DNA from 3 places in the Streptosporangium sp. NPDC049644 genome. Region 2 is predicted to be linked to each of the others. Evidence: riboswitches for the same ligand, from Rfam matches in the RefSeq annotation. Region 2 holds a riboswitch; each other region holds the start of a gene.
What was found. A riboswitch is a leader RNA that binds a small molecule or an ion and turns the genes downstream of it on or off. The one in region 2 is predicted to bind cobalamin.
Positions count from the first base shown of each region.

Region 1: another riboswitch for cobalamin. It lies ahead of AB0J58_RS15800 (ABC transporter substrate-binding protein); the one in region 2 lies ahead of AB0J58_RS26310 (ribonucleoside-diphosphate reductase subunit alpha).
Region 3: another riboswitch for cobalamin. It lies ahead of metE (5-methyltetrahydropteroyltriglutamate--homocysteine S-methyltransferase); the one in region 2 lies ahead of AB0J58_RS26310 (ribonucleoside-diphosphate reductase subunit alpha).

Region 1 covers NZ_JBFAOJ010000023.1:14,937-17,194, reverse strand. The annotation lists gene AB0J58_RS15805 (NUDIX domain-containing protein) at 1-260, opposite strand, end outside; cobalamin riboswitch at 492-688, shown strand; gene AB0J58_RS15800 (ABC transporter substrate-binding protein) at 858-2,054, shown strand; gene AB0J58_RS15795 (iron ABC transporter permease) at 2,120-2,258, shown strand, end outside.
Region 2 covers NZ_JBFAOJ010000052.1:6,959-9,216, reverse strand. The annotation lists gene AB0J58_RS26310 (ribonucleoside-diphosphate reductase subunit alpha) at 1-1,298, opposite strand, end outside; cobalamin riboswitch at 1,414-1,616, opposite strand; gene AB0J58_RS26305 (tripartite tricarboxylate transporter substrate-binding protein) at 1,621-2,258, opposite strand, start outside.
Region 3 covers NZ_JBFAOJ010000094.1:9,626-11,883, forward strand. The annotation lists partial or broken gene metE (5-methyltetrahydropteroyltriglutamate--homocysteine S-methyltransferase) at 1-1,086, opposite strand, end outside; cobalamin riboswitch at 1,191-1,409, opposite strand; gene AB0J58_RS35630 (superoxide dismutase) at 1,489-2,091, shown strand; gene AB0J58_RS35635 (GNAT family N-acetyltransferase) at 2,157-2,258, shown strand, end outside.

The DNA.
Region 1 (2,258 bases), on a different contig from region 2:
TCCCGGAGCTCCCGGACGGCCGCCCGCTGCCAGGACTCGCCCATGTCGACGTAGCCGCCGGGCAGGGCGAGCCCGCCCCGGTGTGGTTCGACGTCACGGCGGATCACCAGCAGGCCGTCGTCGACCGGCAGCACCATCACCGCGACCGGCAGCGGGTTGAGGTAGGAGGTGTTCCGGCAGCCGGCACAGGTGCGCGGCCAGGACTGGCCGGGGGTGAAGGCCGCACCGCAGAAGGAGCAGTGCGAGTTCCTGATCGTCACGATCGTGAGACTAGACCAGTCTCCCGTACGGAGGGGCTGACCCGCCATCCAGGCCGAGCCGAGCTGCCGGCGGTCCGCGCGAGCCAGGTGCGGGTGCTGGACGGCCCGGCGTACTCCAACAGGTCCGGGCCGCGCGTGGTACGGGGGCCTCGCCCAGATCCTCCACAGTGTGCGCGCCGGTGCTCCCGTCGAACGCGGGGAGGCACGCCGAGTCTGACAGGGGGTGCGCTCTTTGTCGTTGATGGGTGGTGTGCGAGCATGGTCGGCGTAGGCGAGCGCGGAACGAGGAAGCCGGTGTGAATCCGGCGCGGTCCCGCCACTGTGATCGGCGAGCGAATCCCGACGAAGCCACTGCCCGCGAGGGTGGGAAGGCCGGGACGAGCCTCGACCCGAGAGCCAGGAGACTCACGCGGTCGCCTCCTCGCAGAAATTGGGGCGGATCTCCCCAAGAGAGGAACGGCGATCGCCATGCCTGGACCTCGGCCTACCGGCCCTGGGCATGCTCGGCGTGCCGGACTCTCCTGGTGACCCGGCCTCCCAACCGTCGCGGAGGCCGTCGAGGAACGGCGTCCGCGGCCCGCCTTCAGGAGAGCATGCATGGGCATCCCCCGCTCGATCACCGCAGCACTGCTCGCATCCTTATTCGCCGTCGCCGCCTGTGGCACCCCGGAGGCGGCCACGCCTGCGGCCCCGGCGGCCGAGGGCCGCTGCGTCACCGATTTCGACGCGGGCCGGGACTACTTCCCGGTCAAGCAGAAGGTGGAGCACGCGACGAACTTCACGTTGACCTACGCCAAGAACTATCAGGTCCTCACCGTCAAGCAGCCCGCCCCCGGCGCCAAACCGGAGACCTACGTGCTGGTGCGGTGCGGCACTCCGGCTCCCGCGCTCACCGGTGAGCTGGCCGCAGCGGTCACCGTCGAGACCCCGATCGAGCGATTGTTCTCCGCTTCGACGACCCACCTGCCGTTCATCACCGACCTGGGCGTGCTGGAGCGGCTCAGCGGCGTTTCGTCGGCCGGGTACATCACCTCGGCTCAGGTGCTGGCCCAGGTGAAGGCCGGGAAGATCACCGAGTATGCCAAGGGGCAGGAGGTCGACACCGAGAAGGAGATCGCCGCCAAGCCGGATGTGCTGATGAGCGGCGGCACCGAGGACAAGTCCTACGGCCCGCTGCGTCAGGCCGGGATCAAGGTGGTGGCCAACGCGGAATGGCTGGAGTCCACCGCACTGGGCCGCGCCGAGTGGATCAAGGTGATGGCCGCGCTGACCGGTACCGAGGCCAAGGCCGGCGAGGTGTTCGGCAAGGTCGAGGCCGACTACACCGCCCTGGCCGCCAAGGCCAAGGCGGCCACACCGGTCACCGTGCTACCTGGCCAGATGTATGAGGGGCAGTGGTCGGTGCCCAACGGAGGCAGCTACGTCGCGGGACTGATCAAGGACGCGGGCGGCACCTACCCGTGGGCGGACACGCTGGGCCCCGGCAGCACCACCCTGGACCTGGAGGCCGTCCTGTCCAAGGCCAAGGACGCCAAGGTGTGGCTCGCCAACGTGAACGAGTGGAAGAGCCTGGCCGATGTGGAGAAGACCGACCCGCGTTATGCCAAGTTCGGCGCGTTCGAGTCCGGGAGCGTCTGGTCGGCGAACAGGACGCTCGGGCCTGGGGGCGGCAACGACTTCTACGAGCGCGGCGTCGGCCACCCGGACCTGATCCTGGCCGACCTGGTCGCGATCTTGCACCCAGACCTCGCGCCCGATCACGCCTTCACCTTCTACCAGCAGCTGACCAAGTGACGGCTCCGGCCCTCCCCGATGTTCCGGAAGCGGCCCGACGCCGCCGGAGCGTCGTCCTGGTCGTCATGGGGATCACGGTGCCGCTGGCGTTCGCGCTGGCGGTCCTGCTCGGCTCGACTTTGATCCCGCTGAACCAGGCGCTGTTCGCGCTGTTGCGTGGCACCGGCGCGGATCCGGGGGTTCAGGAGATCATCTGGACGGTAC
Region 2 (2,258 bases):
CGGACCGTCGCACGCAGCCGCGCCCAGTCGATCCCCTCCTCGGTGCCCGGAGACAGGTGGGCGGCCAGGTTGATCGAGCCGAGGTTGCAGACCGCGGTCTCGGCGTCGCTGGTGACCTCAAGGATCTCGGTGCAGAGGTTCGACAGATGGATGACGTTCTCCGGCCTGGCCGTCTGGTTGGAGGTCCGGTTGGCCGCGTCCTTGAAGGTCATCCAGCCGTTGCCGGTCTGCGCGAGCGTGCGCATCATCCGGCCGTACAGGGTGCGGGCGGGGAGCTGCGCGGTGAACCGGCCCTCGGCCTCGGCGGCCCGGTAGGCGTCGTCGAACGCGGCGCCGTACAGGTCGGTGAGGTGCGGGACCTCCTTGGGGTCGAACAGTGACCACACGCCGTCGGCCTCGACCCGGCGCATGAACTCGTCGGGGATCCAGTTGGCCAGGTTCAGGTTGTGCGTGCGGCGGGCCTCCTCGCCGGTGTTGTCGCGCAGTTCGAGGAACTCCTCGACGTCGGCGTGCCAGGGCTCCAGGTAGACGCAGGCCGCGCCCTTGCGGCGGCCGCCCTGGTTGACCGCGGCGACGCTCGCGTCCAGGGTGCGCAGCCAGGGCACGATGCCGTTGGAATGGCCGTTGGTACCGCGGATCAGCGAGCCCCGCGAGCGGATCCGGCTCCAGGCGATCCCGATGCCCCCGGCGTACTTCGACAGCCGCGCGACCTGCCCGTAGCGCTCGTAGATGGCCTCCAGCTCGTCGCGGGGCGAGTCGAGCAGGAAGCACGAGGAGAGCTGGGGTCTGCGCGAGCCGGAGTTGAACAGCGTGGGCGAGCTGGGCAGGTAGGACAGGGTGGCCATGAGCGCGTACAGCTCGGCGGCCTCCTCGACGGTCTCGGACAGGCCGCAGGCCACCCGGAGGAAGAAGTGCTGCGGGCGCTCCAGCACCTTGCGGGTGCGCGGGTGACGCAGCAGGTAGCGGTCGTAGACGGTACGCAGACCGAAGTACTCGAATCTGGCGTCGGCGTCCGGCTCGATGAGCGCGTCCAGGACCCCGGCATGGGCGGCCACGAACTCCGCGAGCCCGTCGGCGATCAACCCCGCCTCGTGCGTCGCGGCGACCGACTCGGAGAAGTCGCGGACGCCGTGCTCGGCGGCCTCGTCGGCGATCAGCTCGGCCAGCAGCGCGGCGGCGACCCTGGAGTTCTCGGGGTCGGTGATCACTCGGGCGGCGGCCTCGTCGATGGCCTGCCTGCGATCGACCGGCGCGTTCCCCGCGCTCTCCGCCGCCGTCTCCGCCAATACCTGTGTCACGTGGTGTCCCTCGCTCGCTCGAACTTCCCCCTGTGGCTCCGCCGGAGGGGCACGCGTCCGCGAGCGATCCCGGGCACGCCGGACCGCCTCGTTCCGCGGGCCCTCCCACGAGGCCCTGGACAATCACGTCACCGGCAGGTCTTCGGACTCACGGGCGCCCTGCGCGTGCCTACCGGCCGTCGCTTCCCGGGCATGGCTCACCCAGTGCTCACATGACGGCTTTCGTTCCCGTTCACCGCTGCGGGGCAGTCCCGGAATCTCACCGGGTTCCCTCTTGCCTCGCCCCTCCCGGGGCGAACCAGCAACGAGCAGGATCCTACATCTAGGGGCGTCTGACGCAACTACCCCAACAAGTTGTGTCGGAAGACTTCAGCAGTCCGAGCTCGTGGAGCACCCCGCGGGTGCGGGCCGTCTCGGTGAAGAGCCACTGACGGAAGTCGTCACCGCTGAGGTAGACCCGGCTCCATCCATTGGCCGCGCACAGGGCGCGCCAGCGCGGCGCGGCGTCGATCCTGTCACACAGGGCGATCGCGGCGTCCCGGTCCGCCTGGCCCATGCCCTTGGGTCCCAGCAGGCCGCACCAGTCGCTGTACTCCAGCCGGACCTCGACCTCCAGGAGCGTCGGCGCGTCGATCCCGTCGAGCCGGCTGCCCGAGGAGACCACCAGGGGACGCAGGCGGCCCGCGGCGATCTCGGGTCGCAGGGCGCGGGCCGACCCCAGCAGGGCCGCGACCCGTCCGACCTGGAGCGCCTCGGCCGCGTCCTCGGCACCGTGGAACCCCGCGTACTCCAGCAACCGGGTGTCCACCCCGAGGCACTTGCCGATCATGCCGTAGAGCACGTGGTCGGAACCGCCCTCCGGCCGGCCGCCGACCGTCAGCGCCGCCGGGGTGCGGCGCAGCTCCGCGGCGAAGTCCTCGAAGGTGCGCAGACGGGAGTCCGAGGGGACGACCAGGACCG
Region 3 (2,258 bases), on a different contig from region 2:
GAGGGCGACGACCTCGGCGACCTTCTGCCGGGCGAAGGCCAGACGACCTCGGACGGCCGGGGCCAGCGCGGTCTCGGCGTCCAGGTCGATCGGGACGTGCAGCAGCGAGCAGGAGGTGCTCACCTCGACCTGGTCGGCCAGGCCGAGCAGGACCGCGCAGGTCGCCTTCGCCCGCTGAACGTCGGTACGCCACACATTGCGGCCGTCCACCACCTCGGCGACGACGGTCTTGCGGGGGAGTCCGCCGACGGAGGCGAGCACGCCGAGATTTCCCGGCCCGGCGACGAAGTCCAGACCGACCGCCTCGACCCGGGTCGCGGCCAGCGTGCGCAGCGCGTCCGCGCCGACCGTACCGAAGTAGGCCGCCACCAGAATCCGGGGCCTGTTGGGCAACTCGCCGAGGCGTTCGTAGACACGGGCGAGCGCGGCGATCTCCTCGGCGTTCCGGTCGGCGACCAGGGCGGGCTCGTCGAGCTGTACCCACCGCGCGCCCGCCCCGGCGAGCCGTTCCAGCAGGTCGGCGTAGACCTCGACGAGCTCGTCGAGCAGGTCGAGAGGCCGGAACCCGGCGGGCGCGCCGGGCGCGGCCTTGGCGAGCAGCAGATAGGTGAGGGGACCGACCAGCACCGGGCGGGTCTCCACCCCCAGGTCCCGGGCCTCCGCGTATTCGGCCAGCGGCTTGGACCGTGCCCCGCCGGCCAGCCGGAACCGGATGTCCGGCCCGACCTCGGGCACGATGTAGTGGTAGTTGGTGTCGAACCACTTGGTCATCTCCATCGCCGGGACGTCCTGGACGCCGCGGGCCATGGCGAAGTACCGGTCCAGGCCGGTCAGGTGCCGGTAACGGCCGGGCACCGCGTCGACCATGACACTGGTGTCGAGTACCTGGTCGTAGAGGGAGAACGTGTTCGACGGGATCGTGTCGAGGCCCGCGTCGCGCAGGCCCGTCCAGACCTCCCGGCGCAGGACCTCGGCCGTCTTCGCCAGGGCGGCGGCGTCGGAGCGCCCGGCCCAGTAGTCCTCGGTGGCGAACTTCAGTTCCCGGTGTGCCCCGATACGGGGATATCCGAGGATCGTCGTTTGCATGGCAGCTTCCCTCGCTGAGCCACGGGCGGCCGGGCAGGAGGAAGGAGCGCGTGAACGGCGCGCGTCCCTGGCCCTCCCACGAGGCCGCGGACCACCGCACGCCGAACGGCGCACGGGCGAAAGGCAGGTCTTCGGACTCGTGGGCGCCACACCTGAGACAGGCGTGTCCTACTGGCCGTCGCTTCCCAGGCCGAAAGACCCAGTGCGTGTGACGGCGGTCGTTCCCACTCACCGCTGCGGGGCAGTCCCGGATTCCCACCGGGTTCCCTCTTACGACGTCCAGATCCCAGGGACCTGGACGAACCATCCGCGTCCAGGAGTCTAACCCGCGGGGCGGCCGCCGCCGCATCCATCCCTTATGCATGCTTGCCGCAGTTGCGACTTACTTGCAATAGTGTCCCTATGTCGATCTACTCGCTGCCGGACCTGCCCTACGACTACGCGGCGCTGGAGCCCGCGATCACTGGGGAGATCCTGGAACTGCACCATGCCAAGCACCACGCCGCCTACGTCAAGGGCGCCAACGACACCCTGGAGCAGTTGGAGGAGGCCCGCGCCAAGGACGCGTTCGGCGGGCTCGTCGGGCTGGAGAAGACCCTGGCGTTCAACCTGTCCGGGCACGTCCTGCACTCGATCTTCTGGGACAACCTCTCCCCGGACGGCGGAGACCGTCCCGACGGCGATCTCGCCGCGGCGATCGACGAGAACTTCGGGTCGTTCGAGGCGTTCGCCAAGCAGCTCACCACCGCCACCCAGACCGTTCAGGGGTCGGGCTGGGGCGTACTCGGCTACGAACCGATCGGCAAGCGGCTGATCGTCCAGCAGGTCTACGACCACCATGGCAACGTCGGCATCGGCTCAACCCCGCTGCTGGTGTTCGACGCCTGGGAGCACGCCTACTACCTGCAGTACCGCAACGTCCGCCCGGACTACGTGGCCAAGCTGTGGTCCCTGGTCAACTGGAGCGACGTCGCCGCCCGGTTCGCCGCAGCCACCCAGGGATAAGTGCCCTCATCGAACAGCGGCGCCGGCCGGCAGGCCCGGCGCCGCACATCCCCCCGGGAGCCCGGATGCCTCGCCACTGTGATCGGCTCGACGGACCACGGACCCAGGCCGTCGCCGCCGAGGTCATCGACCTGTACCGGCACTGCTACGCCGCCCCGCCCTGGTCG